2 regions of the Pseudomonas sp. Tri1 genome follow, and region 2 is predicted to be linked to the other one. Evidence: predicted binding sites of a transcription regulator. Region 2 holds the regulator's gene; the other holds the start of a gene.
The links. The regulator FliA, encoded in region 2, starts transcription of late flagellar genes. The targets are predictions, from matches to a motif close to CTAAAGTTTNNNNNNNNNNNGCCGNTAA.

Region 1 (7,686 bases), 3.3 Mb from region 2:
GTGATCGCCCACCGCGGCGCCTCGTTCGACGCGCCGGAATCCACCGCAGCCTCCTACAAACTGGCCCGCGACCTGGGCGCCGACTACTTGGAACTGGACCTGCAACGCAGCAAGGATGGCGTCTTGTTCGTCCTGCATGACGACAGCTTGCTGCGCACTACAGATGTCGCGACCAAGTTTCCCGAGCGCAAGGACAGCGCCGCCAACCAGTTCACCATGGCGGAGCTCAAAACCCTCGACGCCGGCAGTTGGTTCAACGCGGCCTATCCGGACCGCGCCCGCCCTTCGTTTGTGGGCCTGAAAATCCTGACCCTCGATGAAGTGATCAATATCGCCGAGGGCAACCCTCAGCAAAAACCCGGGCTGTACATCGAAACCAAGGAGCCGAAGCTGTTCCCCGGCATCGAACGCGACCTGAAGGATAAATTGCAAGACCGCGGCTGGCTGAGCCCGGCCGGCTCAAAACTGGCCAAGCGCGCCACCGGAGTGGGCCAGGGCAAGGGCAAAGTGGTCTTGCAGACCTTCGAAAAGAGCAGCCTCGAGTTGCTGCACAAAGAGATGCCGAAAGTGCCGAAGATCCTGCTGCTATGGGTGGGCGAAGGCAACATCGAGCCCAAGTCCAAGGTGCCTTTTGCCGAGTCCGGCGAAACCGACAAGGCAGTTTATTACGCCAAGCAGGAGCCCAAGGACAGGGCTGAATTCGAAAAATGGGTACAGTCCGCCAAGGCTCTGGGCGCCATCGGTACCGGACCATCCGCAGCGTTGACCCATGGCGGCAGCCAGAGCTACTCGGACCTGGTGCAACCGTGGATGAACCAGTACACCCATGACCAGGGCCTGCTGGTGCATGTCTACACCGTGGATGAAGCGGTGGACTTCAAGAAAGTCATGGATGCAGGCGTCGATGGCATCTTCACCAACCGCACCAGTGAACTGCTCAACTACTTCAAGCGCCCCGAGACTGGCAGCGTCGCGCAGTTGCTGGAAAAGAACGGCTACTGACCACCCCAAACATGCCTATGGGGTAAAGACTTTTCCCCATAGGCCCTACTCGGCACTTCAGATGTTTTTTCGAATTAAGGGTGAATTAAGTTGCCAGAGATAATCTGGCCCCACTTGAACGACTCACCCCTTAATGACACCAAGGAAAGAACTTATGAAAACTTTGACTGCCCTGTTCACCGCTGCCGCCCTGACCCTCACCGCTGGCCTGGCCCAAGCGGATGTGCGAGTTGACCAGATCCCACAACTGGTCAAGGAAGGCAAGATCAAGTCGCTTGAGTCGATGAACGAAGAAGCCCTGAAGTTGCACCCGGGCGCGACCATCACCGACACCGACCTGGATAACCACTTCAACGGTTATGAGTATGAAGTCGAATTGAAAACTGCCGATGGCAAAGAGTTCGATGTTGATTTCGATGCCACGACCGGCAAAGTCTTGAGCAACAAGCAAGATACTTGATCCGTCAGAAAAAAAGAGCCGCGCAACTTTAGGGTTGCGCGGCTCTTTTGCATTTTTCGATAACTAACGAAAACGACCGTCAGGCGCTCAACCGAGCCGTCACTTCATTCAACTGCCCCGACAAGCCGTGCAGATCCCGACTGGCGGCTTCGGTGCGTTGCACATTGTCCAGGTTAGTGCTGGCGATGCAGGTGATTTCAGTCAGGTTGCGCGAAATATCTTCGGCCACGGAGGTCTGCTCTTCGGCTGCGGTGGCGATCTGGCGGTTCATGTCGCGAATCGCTTCGACAGCCTGGGTAATGCGTTCGAGCATCGCACCGGCCTGGGTCACTTGCTCCACACTTTCTTCGCTGCGGGACTGCCCGCTCTCAATGGCGTGGGCCGCGTCCACCGCACCCGTTTGTACTGTCTGGATGATCTGGTTGATCTCGATGATCGACGAGGCCGTACGCTGGGCCAGGCTGCGTACCTCATCGGCGACCACCGCGAAACCGCGCCCCGCCTCCCCGGCCCGCGCTGCTTCAATGGCAGCATTGAGGGCCAGCAGGTTGGTCTGTTCGGCGATCCCGCGGATCACTTCCAGCACCTTGCCGATACGCCCGCTGTCGGTTTCCAACTGACGGATGACCGTGGCTGTGTTGGCGATTTCGCCACGCATCCGGGTGATGGTGTGGATAGTCCCTTGCATGACCTTCTCGCCCTGTTGCGCCGATTGGTCGGCGTCATCGGCTGCCCGCGCCGCGTCGGCGGCATGACGGGCCACTTCTTGGGCCGTGGCGGACATTTCGTTCATCGCCGTCGCCACCTGATCGGTGCGTTCGAATTGCTCGCTGGTGCCCTGGCTCATCAGGCTGGCGATGGCATTGAGCTCACCGCTGGCACTGTCCAGCTCCGTGGCACTGCGTTGCAGGCGGGTAAAGGTTTCGGCCAGGAAATCACGCAATGTGTTGGCCGCTACCGCCAGATTGCCCAACTCGTCCTGACGGTTGCTCGTCACACGCTCGGCGAAACGCCCATGACTCAGTCGGGTCACGTATTCGATCAGGTTACGGATCGGCTGAACCAGGTTGCGATTGACCAGCCACAAGCTGAACAATCCAATCAGCGCACCCGACACCAGCATGACCACGGTGCCGAGCATAATCGTGCGATCGGCACCGGCGCTGATCAGCATCGATTGCTCGGTGCCCAACTGGCGCAACTGCACCACCAACGCACTCATTTGTTCACTGGCCGCACGGTCCACACCCTTGACCGCCGCATCGCCTGCCGCCGGATCGCCACCGGAGGCGATAAAGGCATCACGGCCCTTTTGGTAGGCCGCGCCCAACTGACGATGCTCATCGCGCAGCGCCTCGATACCCGTCTTGATTGGCGCCGGCACGCCTTCACGCCCGCTCAATTCGCCCAGGATGCCCTGGACATCACGCTGACGCTCCTCGAACTGCTTCCAGTATTTATCCAGGTCCGCTGACTGCTTGCCGCGCAGCAGGACGTTTTTCCATTCCTGCACCTGCACCTTGAACTGCAGGTTGGCCTCGTCGATCAACTGCGAGGCGCGCAACGGTCCATCGATCAGGTTGCGATAGCTCTGGACACCGTTGGAAAGGAAATGAAAGGACGCCAGGGCGATCAGCAACATCGCCAACAGGCTGCCGCTCAGCAGGGCGAGAATCTGGGCTCTCAGGGATTTTTGTAGAAACATGGAGGGGATCTCTTGAGAAGAAAAAACAAACGAACTCACGGAACGACGCGCCCCGACCTCCATGTCCGTGTCGCAACCGAATGCGCGGGAATATGTACACACCATCGGCCTGCCAGGGGCGTTCTTGAGCCTTCCCGACCATCGGTAGCCAGCGGGAGTGATCGGTTGTCTGACCTCAAAAAAACGATGCGACAACCAAAGCGCAGCGATCTGCGCCATCCATCATCGATGGACATTGCAACTCCCGGTAACTGCCGGTTTGGCGGCGCTGCACAACTGTCACAAAACCATCAAGAAAGCTTGCGAAGATGGTGCTCAAGTGAACCTGTAGCCGCGACAGGCACTTCCCGCCAGCGAGACTTCATGAACCACAGCATTGATCAAAGCCACCGCGATCCGGACCTGTTCGGCCTGCTCTACGGATTCCGTTTCCAACCCGGCGAGCGCGGGCAGGAGATAGATTCGGCTCAGGCCTTACGGAGCCTGCAACACCCGCAAGAGGCCGATGAGTTCCTCTGGCTGCACCTGAACCTGGCTCATGCCGCGTGCGAGCGCTGGATGAAAAGCCATCTGACCTTGCCAGATGAGTTTTTCGAAGCCCTGCACGAAGGCTCGCGCTCGACCCGCATCGAGCATGTCGACTCGGCATTGCTGGCCGTGGTGAACGATGTCGTGTTCAACCTCAGCAACATGGTGTCCTCGGATGTCTCCACATTGTGGGTTTGCGTGCACAGCCGATTGATCGTCAGCGCGCGCCTGCAACCCCTGCACTCGGTCGACAAGCTGCGCTCGTCGGTCAAGGCCGGCGAGCGTTTTCGCTCGCCAGTGGAATTACTCGTGCACCTGCTGCGCGACCAAGGCGAAGTACTGACCCAGATCGTGCGCAAGACCAGCCTCAGCGTCGATCAGGTCGAAGATCAGTTGCTGTCCTCGCGGCTGTCCACCAACCGCGCCGAGCTGGGCAGCAACCGTCGGGTACTGGTGCGCCTGCAACGCTTGCTGGCCCTGGAGCCAGGTTCATTGCTGCGCCTGCTCAACCGCCCGCCGCAATGGTTGCAGAAAGAAGACGTCAAGGAGCTGCGCAAATCCACCGAGGAATTCGCCCTGATCATCAACGACCTCACCGCATTGAGCGAACGGATCAAACTGCTACAGGAAGAAATCGCCGCCAACCTCAACGAACAAAGCAACCGCACCCTGTTCACCCTGACGGTGGTCACGGTGTTGGCGTTGCCCATCAACATCATTGCCGGTTTCTTTGGCATGAACGTCGGTGGCGTGCCGCTTGCTGGTGATCCAGAAGGCTTCTGGATCCTGGTGGCGCTGGTCGCAACCTTCACGCTGATTGCTGGCCGCTGGGCATTTCGCAAGCGCCGCGACTATTGAACATGACCTGTCCAGACAACCCCTTTTGTCGGCACAGCGGGATTTAAAAGTCTTTTTGTCATTTCTCCTGGGGTATCCTGCCCAGGCTTTTTAAAAGCGCGGATCTACCAGATCTATCAACAGACTTTGCGAGGAGCGCGATATGCACGAGATCCCTAATCTCCCCTTCCCAAGCCTGCACGACACTGAGCAGACGACCACGCTACAAGCCGGGGGGCAACCAGACGCCCAGCAACCCGAGCCGAAAGAAGCCACTGAACGCCGCCAGGCTGACAGCGAAGACTGATTGACCCGCACCACCAGACCGTGTGGAAAGCGCTAATATGCGCTTTCCACACTGCCTGAATCCTGAGCCCCGCACCATGACCGATGACTCCCCGACCTTCAGCGAAGCCCAAGCCAGCGTCCTGATCGGCACCGCCGAGAAAATGGTCGATATCTGGACACGCCTTTCTCCCGAGAAGCAAACCGCCCTGCTGGCTCGTTTCGGCACCGAAGAAAACGCCCTTGCGGCACTGGTCACCACGCACCTGGTCGGCGGGCAAAACGACCGCTGAGCAACCATTGGGCAAATAGTTTTACTTTTCCACGCGCAGCCACCACGGTCGCCGTTATCATAAGCAGCCTATCTATCCTGCTGCTCCGTGGACCTTTACCCCATGACAGATTCCCAGCGCCCCCTGGCGGTCACGCTGCAAGTCGTTTCCATCGTCCTGTTCACCTTCATTGGCTACCTGAATATCGGCATTCCCCTGGCCGTGCTGCCTGGGTATGTCCACGGCGAGTTGGGTTTCGGCGCGGTGATCGCCGGGCTGGTGATCAGCGTGCAGTACCTGGCCACCCTGCTCAGCCGTCCTTACTCAGGAAAAATCATCGACAACCTGGGCAGCAAGCGTGCGGTCATGTTCGGCCTCGCCGGCTGCGGGCTGAGCGGTGTGTTCATGCTGGTGTCTGCCTGGACGCCCCATCTGCCAACGTTCAGCCTGATCAGCCTGTTGATCGGGCGCCTGGTGCTGGGCAGCGCGGAAAGCCTGGTGGGCTCCGGCTCGATTGGCTGGGGCATCGGCCGGGTCGGTGCGGCGAATACCGCGAAGGTGATTTCCTGGAACGGTATTGCCAGCTACGGCGCGCTGGCCATTGGTGCACCGCTGGGGGTATGGCTGGTCAATCGCCTGGGCCTGTGGAGCATGGGCGTCAGCATTATCATGCTGGGTCTGTTGGGCTTGGCACTGGCCTGGCGCAAGACCGCCGCGCCCATCGTCGCTGGCGAGCGCCTGCCGTTCATGCACGTGCTGGGGCGCGTCCTGCCCCACGGCTGCGGCCTGGCCCTGGGCTCCATCGGGTTTGGCACCATCGCCACGTTCATCACCCTGTATTACGCAACGCAGCACTGGGACAACGCCGTGCTGTGCCTGAGCCTGTTTGGCGCCAGCTTCATCGGCGCGCGCTTGCTCTTTGGCAACCTGATCAACCGCCTGGGCGGCTTTCGCGTGGCGATTGCCTGCCTGTCGGTGGAAACCCTGGGGCTGTTGCTGCTGTGGCTCGCACCGGACGCCCATTGGGCCCTGGCGGGCGCGGCGTTGAGCGGTTTTGGCTTTTCCCTGGTGTTTCCGGCGCTGGGCGTGGAGGCCGTCAATCTGGTGCCGGCCTCCAGCCGTGGTGCGGCGGTGGGCGCTTATTCGCTATTCATCGACTTGTCGTTGGGGATCACCGGGCCACTGGCCGGTGCAGTCGCTGCGGGCTTCGGCTTTGCCTCGATCTTTCTGTTCGCCGCTCTGGCGGCCCTGGGTGGGCTGGCATTGAGCATCTACCTGTACCGGCAGGCGCCGAAGTACCGCGAAAAACGCGAGAAAAACTAGAAGTCCACCTTGCCACGCCCAGCCTTGATCGAGCCGCGCTTGGTCTTGGATTCCAGGCGACGCTTTTTCGAGCCCAGGGTCGGCTTGGTCGGGCGACGCTTCTTTTCGACCTTGGTGGCGCTGAGGATCAACTCCGTCAGGCGCTCCAGGGCATCGGCCCGGTTCTGTTCCTGCGTGCGATATTGCTGGGCCTTGATGATCAGCACGCCGTCGCTGGTAATACGACTGTCGCGCAAGGCCAGCAAGCGCTCCTTGTAGAACTCGGGCAAGGACGAGGCCGGAATGTCGAAGCGCAAGTGCACGGCGCTGGACACCTTATTGACGTTCTGCCCCCCGGCACCCTGGGCGCGGATAGCCGTCAGCTCGATCTCGGCGTCCGGGATGTGCACAGCGTTGGAAATCACCAGCATGGAAAGCGTCCGGTATCAGGCCCTACAGGATACCGCGAATCCCCCAGCCAACGATCAACCTTGTGGGAGCGAGCTTGCTCGCGATAGCGGTGTGTCAGTGGTGAAGATATAGGCTGCTGTACCGCTGCCATCGCGAACAAGCTCGCACCCACAAGGGGGATTGTGTCTTGCCTTAAAACAACAAACCCGGCGCCAGGCCGGGTTTGTCATGTTCCCAGGACGTTTTTACTTGGCAGCCGCCGCCACAGCCAGTTCATGCCGGGCACTGCGCTTGTTCTTGATCAAGTAGCACACCCACATGAACACCACCCACACCGGAATCGCATAGACCGATATCTGGATGCCGGGGATCAACAACATCACGCCCAGGATGAACACCACGAACGCCAGGCAGATGTAGTTGCCGTACGGGTACCACAGCGCCTTGAACAACGGTGTCTGACGGGTCTGGTTCATGTGTTGGCGGAACTTGAAGTGCGAGTAGCTGATCATCGCCCAGTTGATCACCAGGGTCGCGACCACCAGGGACATCAGCAGCTCCAGCGCGTGCTGCGGGATCAGGTAGTTCAGTAACACCGCCACCAGCGTCACGGCCGCCGAAGCGAGGATCGAACGCACCGGCACGCCGCGCTTGTCGATCTTGGCCAGGACCTTGGGCGCATCGCCCTGCTCGGCCATGCCCAACAGCATGCGGCTGTTGCAGTAGGTACCGCTGTTGTACACCGACAACGCGGCGGTCAACACCACGAAGTTGAGGATATGGGCTGCGGTGTTGCTGCCCAGCATCGAGAACACCTGCACGAACGGGCTACCGCTGTAGGCATCGCCGGAGGCATTGAGGGTGGTCAGCAGGCTGTCCCAAGG
Region 2 (7,686 bases):
TGCTGGTGGCGACCTTGATGCGCCTGGCGTTGAACGTGGCATCGACCCGGGTGGTGATGCTCCACGGCCAGGAAGGCCACGCCGCCGCCGGTAAGGTGATCCAGGCCTTCGGTGAGGTGGTGATCGGCGGTAACTACGTGGTTGGTATCGTGGTCTTCGCCATCTTGATGATCATCAACTTCGTCGTGGTGACCAAGGGCGCCGGGCGGATTTCCGAGGTGAGCGCGCGTTTCACCCTCGATGCGATGCCCGGCAAGCAAATGGCGATCGACGCCGACCTCAACGCCGGCCTGATCGACCAGAGCCAGGCCAAGCTGCGTCGCCTGGAAGTGGCCCAGGAAGCCGAGTTCTACGGTTCCATGGACGGTGCCAGCAAATTCGTGCGCGGTGACGCCATCGCCGGCCTGCTGATTCTGTTCATCAACCTGATCGGCGGCATGGCGGTCGGTATCTTCCAGCACAACATGACCTTCGCCGACGCCGGCAAGGTTTACGCCCTGCTGACCATCGGTGACGGTTTGGTGGCGCAATTGCCATCACTGTTGTTATCCACAGCCGCGGCGATCATGGTGACTCGTGCTTCCGGTTCCGAGGACATGGGCAAGCAGATCGGTCGGCAAATGTTCGCCTCGCCCAAGGCGCTGGCCGTGGCCGCTGGCCTGATGGCGGTGATGGGCCTGGTGCCGGGGATGCCTCACGTTTCCTTCCTGAGCATGGCAGCCATGGCCGCGGGTGCTGCCTACCTGTTCTGGAAGAAGCAGAACGTGCAGAAGGTCCAGGCCCTGCAAGAGGTCAAGCGCCAGCAGGAGCTGCTGCCATCGCCGGCCCGCGCCATGGAAACCAAGGAGCTGGGCTGGGACGACGTGACACCGATCGACATGATCGGCCTGGAAGTCGGTTATCGCCTGATTCCGTTGGTCGACCGCAACCAGGGTGGTCAGTTGCTGGCGCGGATCAAGGGCGTGCGCAAGAAGTTGTCCCAGGACTTGGGCTTCCTGATGCCCACCGTGCATATCCGCGACAACCTCGACCTGGCGCCGAGCGCCTACCGCTTGACGCTGATGGGGGTGATCCTGGCCGAAGCCGAGATCTACCCGGACCGCGAGCTGGCGATCAACCCCGGGCAGGTCTACGGCTCGCTCAACGGCATTACCGCCAAGGATCCGGCTTTTGGTCTGGAAGCGGTGTGGATCGAAATCAGCCAGCGAGCCCAGGCTCAGTCACTCGGCTACACCGTGGTGGACGCCAGTACCGTGGTCGCGACCCACTTGAACCAGATCCTGTACAAGCACTCCAGCGAGCTGATCGGCCACGAAGAAGTCCAGCAACTCCTGCAAGTACTGGCCAAAGGCTCGCCGAAGCTGGCCGAAGAGCTGGTGCCGGGCGTGGTTTCGCTGTCGCAATTGCTCAAGGTGTTGCAGGCGCTGTTGGCCGAACAAGTGCCGGTGCGCGACATTCGCAGCATTGCCGAGGCTATCGCCAACAACGCGTCCAAGAGTCAAGATACCGCCGCCCTGGTGGCTGCGGTTCGGGTCGGCGTATCCCGCGCAATCGTCCAAAGCATTGTAGGCACTGAGTCTGAGCTGCCTGTGATCACTCTGGAACCAAGGTTGGAACAGATATTGCTCAATAGTCTGCAGAAGGCAGGACAAGGCTCGGAAGAGGGTGTTCTGCTGGAGCCAAGCATGGCCGAGAAGCTGCAGCGTTCGCTGATTGATGCAGCCCAGCGGCAAGAGATGCAAGGCCAACCGGTGATCCTGCTGGTGGCCGGTCCGATTCGCGCGATGCTCTCGCGATTCGGGCGCCTCGCGGTCCCGGGGCTGCATGTGCTGGCGTACCAGGAAATACCGGACAACAAGCAAGTGACCATCGTTGCGACAGTAGGGCCCAACGGCTGAGGTAGTGGTTTATGCAAGTGAAGCGTTTTTTCGCCGCCGATATGCGTCAGGCCATGAAGCTGGTTCGTGACGAGCTGGGCGCTGAAGCAGCCATCATTGGCAATCGCCGGATCGCTGGCGGTGTCGAGTTGACGGCTGCCCTGGATTACAAGTTGTCGGCGCTGGCCCCACGCGTTCCGAACATGGAACTCGAGGATGAGCTGCGCAAGACCCAGTCGCGCATCGCCAGCGCCCAGGCCGAATTGAGCCTGCGCAGCAGCGAAGGCCAGACCAGCGCTAGCACCAATCGTCAATTGTTCGCCGGTCAGCCACTGACCGCCGGCCTGCCGTTGACCGCTGCCGAGCCACTGGTCGAACAGGTCCAGGTCGAACCGCGTCGTCCGGCCCCGGCCCCGGCCGCACCAAGCGGTGGTGTCGACCCGCGTGCCCTGGACTCGATGCGTTTTGAACTCAACAGCCTGCGCGAACTGATGGAAGTCCAGCTCGGCTCCCTGGCCTGGAACCAGCTGCAAGGCAGCCGTCCGGCCCAGGCCAACCTGTGGCGTCGCCTGCAACGCATCGGCCTGTCCGGCCCTTTGTCCCGGGACCTGCTGGCGCTGATCAACGGTATCGAAGAGCCTCGTCAGGCCTGGCGCATGTTGCTGGCGCACCTGGCGCGGATGATCGCCACGCCGGAAGTCGAGCCGCTGGAAGAGGGTGGGGTGATTGCGATGGTCGGCCCGGCCGGCATGGGCAAGACCACCACCCTGGCCAAGCTCGCGGCCCGTTATGTACTCAAGTACGGTGCCCAGAGCATCGCCCTCGTGAGCATGGACAGTTTCCGCATCGGCGCCCAGGAACAACTCAAGACCCTGGGCCGAATCCTCAATGTGTCGGTGACCCACGTGGATCCGGGGCAATCCCTGGCTCAAGCGCTGGAACCGCTGCTGCGCAAACGCGTCGTGCTGATCGATACTGCCGGCCTGCAAGCCAGTGATCCGGCCCTGCGCATGCAGCTTGAAAGCCTGGCCGGGCGCGGTATTCGGTCAAAAAATTATCTCGTGTTGGCAACCACCAGCCAAAAACAGGTTCTAACCGCCGCATACCACAGCTACAAACGCTGCGGGCTGGCTGGCTGCATCCTGACTAAGCTGGACGAAACGGCAAGCCTGGGCGAGGTGTTGAGCCTGGCGATCGGTCATGAGCTACCGGTGGCCTACCTGACCGACGGGCCGCGGATCCCGGATGATTTGCATCTGCCGCGCCGTCATCAATTGGTCAGTCGTGCCGTGAGTGTGCAAATGCAGGAAGAACCCAGCGAAGAAGCCATGGCTGATATGTTCGCTGACATCTACCACAGCCCGACCAAGCAGGTCGGCTGAGGTAATCATGAATATTTTTTGTACCTACATCGATGGTCTGCCATGCATTGTTCCGAATGTGAACGCGCAGCCAGTAATGTGGCCTCCGTCTAAGTAAGACAAGGTAAAGAACGAACATGGGCAGCATGCATCCCGTACAGGTGATCGCGGTGACCGGCGGCAAAGGTGGCGTCGGGAAGACTAACGTGTCAGTGAACTTGTCCCTGGCTCTGGCAGAGCTTGGCCGACGGGTCATGCTGCTGGACGCCGACCTGGGCCTGGCGAACGTCGATGTGCTGCTGGGGCTAACCCCCAAGCGCACGCTGGCGGACGTGATAGAGGGCCGCTGTGAACTGCGCGACGTGCTGCTGCAGGGACCGGGCGGGATTCGTATCGTACCGGCTGCCTCCGGCACCCAGAGCATGGTTCACCTGACCCCGGCCCAGCACGCGGGCCTGATCCAGGCATTCAGCGACATCGGTGACAACCTCGATGTGCTGGTGATCGACACCGCTGCCGGTATCGGTGACTCCGTCGTCAGTTTCGTGCGCGCGGCCCAGGAAGTGTTGCTGGTGGTCTGCGACGAACCGACCTCCATCACCGACGCCTATGCCCTGATCAAACTATTGAACCGCGACTACGGCATGAACCGCTTCCGCGTCCTGGCCAACATGGCCCAGAGTCCGCAGGAAGGGCGCAACCTGTTCGCCAAGTTGACAAAGGTCACGGATCGTTTCCTGGACGTCGCCCTACAATATGTCGGCGCTGTGCCCTACGACGAAAGCGTACGCAAGGCCGTCCAGAAACAACGTGCCGTTTATGAAGCCTTTCCCCGTTCCAAATGCGCGCTGGCGTTCAAGGCTATCGCCCAGAAGGTGGATACCTGGCCACTGCCGGCCAACCCTCGTGGGCATCTGGAGTTTTTCGTCGAGCGTCTCGTGCAACAAACAGCAGGGCCCGTGTTATGACAGCCAGCGGTTACAACCATCTCTACAAAAAATCGGCACGGGACGCCCAATATGAATTGATTGAGCGTTATGCACCCCTGGTCAAGCGCATCGCCTATCACTTGCTGGCGCGGTTGCCGGCCAGTGTCCAGGTCGAGGACTTGATCCAGGCGGGCATGATCGGCCTGCTCGAAGTGTCGAACAAATACGACGCGAGCAAGGGCGCCAGTTTCGAGACGTATGCCGGTATCCGCATTCGTGGGGCGATGCTCGATGAAGTCCGCAAGGGCGATTGGGCGCCGCGTTCGGTGCACCGCAATACCCGCATGGTCAGTGACGCGATCCGCGCTATTGAAGCTAAAACCGGGCGTGACGCTAAAGATCACGAGGTTGCGGCCGAACTCCAGTTGAGTCTCGACGATTATTACGGGATTTTGAACGATACCTTGGGCAGTCGCCTGTTCAGTTTCGATGACCTGTTGCAGGACGGCGAACACGAAGGGCTGCACGAGGATAACGCGAGTGCTCACATGGAGCCGTCGCGTGACCTGGAAGATGAGCGTTTCCAGAGCGCGCTGGCGGATGCGATTGCCAATTTGCCGGAGCGTGAGCGACTGGTCTTGGCGCTGTACTACGACGAAGAGCTGAACCTCAAGGAAATCGGTGAGGTCCTGGGGGTCAGCGAATCGCGGGTCAGCCAGTTACACAGCCAGTGCGCGGCCCGTTTGCGGGGGCGTTTGGGGGAGTGGCGAGCGCGCTGACAGCTGTGTGGGAGCACTGCGAACGGGGTTGGTCTGGCATACGTCGCACCAGTCTCCATCCGTGGGGCTCCAGGCCGTTGTCGAGTGTTGTGCCGGATTGATTGAAATGGCGCGTTCAGGTGCTGGACACGTTTAAGACTGCTTGGAGGTCGAATTGGACAAGAACATGAAAATCCTCATCGTTGATGACTTCTCAACGATGCGGCGGATCATAAAAAACCTGTTGCGTGACCTTGGGTTCACCAACACGGTCGAGGCCGACGATGGCACCACTGCCATTCCGGTTCTCAACAGCGGGAGCATCGACTTTCTGGTGACTGACTGGAACATGCCCGGCATGACCGGTATCGACTTGCTGCGCCATGTGCGCGCCGACGAAAAACTCAAGCACCTTCCGGTGCTGATGGTAACTGCCGAAGCCAAGCGCGAGCAGATCATCGAAGCGGCCCAGGCCGGTGTGAACGGCTATGTGGTCAAACCCTTCACGGCCCAGGCGTTGAAAGAGAAGATCGAAAAAATCTTCGAACGCATCGGTTAACGGCGCCACGGGGGAGCTATGGACAACGAATCTTCAATGGGCGACTTCGAATCGACCCTGAAAAAACATGCCCGCGAACTGGTCGACAGCCTTGAAAAAGGCCGCTTTGGCGATGCGGTTCAAATGATCCATGAGCTCAACCAGACCCGTGACCGTGGTCTGTATCAGGAAGTGGGCAAGCTCACGCGTGAACTGCACAGCGCGATTGTCAATTTCCAGATCGACCCGAATATGCCGCAGGCCGAGGAAGTCTCGCAGATCACCGATGCCACCGAGCGTCTGGGTTATGTGGTCAAGCTGACCGAAGCTGCGGCCAACCGCACCATGGACCTGGTGGAAAGCGCAACGCCGCTGGTCAATGGCCTGAGCGACGAAGCCCAGGCCTTGAGCACCGACTGGGGTCGGTTCATGCGCCGCGAAGTAGGGGCTGAAGAGTTTCGGGAGCTGGCCCGTCGGGTCGACGGTTTCCTGACGCGCAGCAGCACCGAGAACCGCGCGGTGGCAAGCAATCTCAACGACATTCTGCTGGCTCAGGACTATCAGGACCTGACCGGTCAAGTGATCAAGCGCGTAACCCAATTGGTCACCGAAGTAGAAAGCAATTTGCTCAAACTGGTGTTGATGGCCAGCCAGGTCGACCGCTTTGCCGGCATCGAACACGACCGTGAAGCGATGCTTGCTGAAAAAGATCCACAAAAACATCTCTCGCAGGGTGAAGGTCCGCAGATTCATGCCGATAAAAGAGAAGACGTTATGTCCGGTCAGGACGATGTGGACGATTTGCTGTCCAGCCTTGGATTCTGAGTTTTAGCCCTGTTTTAGGAGCAGCCATTAATGAGCTTCGGCGCCGATGAAGAGATCCTTCAGGATTTCCTGGTTGAGGCCGGCGAGATTCTAGAGCAACTGTCTGAGCAACTGGTCGAGCTGGAAAGTCGACCCGATGATGCAGACTTGCTCAATGCAATTTTTCGCGGTTTCCACACTGTAAAAGGAGGCGCCGGCTTCCTCCAGCTCAATGAGCTGGTGGAGTGCTGCCACATTGCCGAAAACGTGTTCGACATCCTGCGCAAGGGTGAGCGCCGCGTTGATTCGGAACTGATGGACGTGGTGCTCGAAGCGCTGGATGCGGTCAACAGCATGTTCAGCGAAGTGCGCGAGCGCTCGCCGATCACCGCTGCCACCCCTGAGTTGCTCGCTGCGCTGGCACGCCTGGCCGAGCCACAATCGGCTGACGAATCCGCTCCGGTTGTCGAGACGGTCGTTGAAGAACCGGTCGCCGAGGAGTCGGGCGACATCACCGATAACGAATTTGAACAATTGCTGGACTCGCTGAACGCCGTCAAGGCTGAAGCCGCTGCCCCGCCGGCCCCCGTTGTGCCGGCCACCGAGGCAACTGCTGCTGCCAGCGATGAAATCACCGACGACGAGTTCGAGTCGTTGCTCGATCAGCTTCATGGCAAAGGCCAGTTCGCGCCCGATGCGGTCGTTCCTGCAGCGACCCCGGCCGCCCCGAAAGCGGCGGGCGACAATTCCGATATTACCGACGACGAATTCGAGGCTTTGCTCGATCAGTTGCACGGCAAGGGCACGTTTGCCGTTGAAGCGCTGGATTCAGCCATCGCTTCTGCGCCGACGCCGGCCAAGCCCACCGCTGCGGCGGCGGGCAGTGACCTGATCAGCGATCACGAATTCGAATCGCTGCTCGATGAACTGCACGGCAAAGGCAAGTTCAGTGAAGTCGGGAAGGCCACGGCTGCCCCTACTGCGGGCACTGCCGCCACTGCTGCGCCGGCGGCCAAGGCTGCGCCAAAACCCGCGGCCAAGGCACCGGAACCGAAGGCCGAGACGCCCAAGCCGGCTGCGGCAGCTGCCCCGGCAGCAGCCCGTGCCCCGGCGGCTGCGCCAGCGGAAAAACCGGCCAGCGAAGCCGAAACCACTGTCCGGGTCGACACCGCACGCCTGGACGAGATCATGAACATGGTCGGCGAACTGGTGCTGGTGCGTAACCGTCTGGTACGCCTGGGTCTCAACAGCCAGGACGAAGCCATGTCCAAGGCTGTGTCGAACCTCGATGTGGTCACGGCGGACCTGCAGACCGCGGTCATGAAGACCCGGATGCAGCCGATCAAGAAAGTCTTCGGGCGCTTCCCGCGCCTGGTTCGTGACCTGGCTCGCCAGCTCAAGAAAGAAATCAACCTGGAA

Region 1: the regulator FliA is predicted to act here: its motif matches at 3,269-3,296, upstream of J9870_RS22520 (methyl-accepting chemotaxis protein).

Annotation. Positions count from the first base shown of each region.
Region 1 is NZ_CP072913.1:5,203,727-5,211,412, forward strand. Features, by position in the region: gene J9870_RS22510 (glycerophosphodiester phosphodiesterase) at 1-1,002, shown strand, start outside; gene J9870_RS22515 (PepSY domain-containing protein) at 1,157-1,462, shown strand; gene J9870_RS22520 (methyl-accepting chemotaxis protein) at 1,542-3,167, opposite strand; gene J9870_RS22525 (transporter) at 3,531-4,553, shown strand; gene J9870_RS22530 (hypothetical protein) at 4,696-4,839, shown strand; gene J9870_RS22535 (hypothetical protein) at 4,877-5,110, shown strand; gene J9870_RS22540 (MFS transporter) at 5,213-6,412, shown strand; gene arfB (alternative ribosome rescue aminoacyl-tRNA hydrolase ArfB) at 6,409-6,822, opposite strand; gene J9870_RS22550 (amino acid permease) at 7,048-7,686, opposite strand, start outside.
Region 2 is NZ_CP072913.1:1,821,153-1,828,838, forward strand. Features, by position in the region: gene flhA (flagellar biosynthesis protein FlhA) at 1-1,898, shown strand, start outside; gene flhF (flagellar biosynthesis protein FlhF) at 1,910-3,259, shown strand; gene fleN (flagellar synthesis regulator FleN) at 3,376-4,206, shown strand; gene fliA (RNA polymerase sigma factor FliA) at 4,203-4,946, shown strand; gene J9870_RS08100 (chemotaxis response regulator CheY) at 5,113-5,484, shown strand; gene J9870_RS08105 (protein phosphatase CheZ) at 5,503-6,288, shown strand; gene J9870_RS08110 (chemotaxis protein CheA) at 6,319-7,686, shown strand, end outside.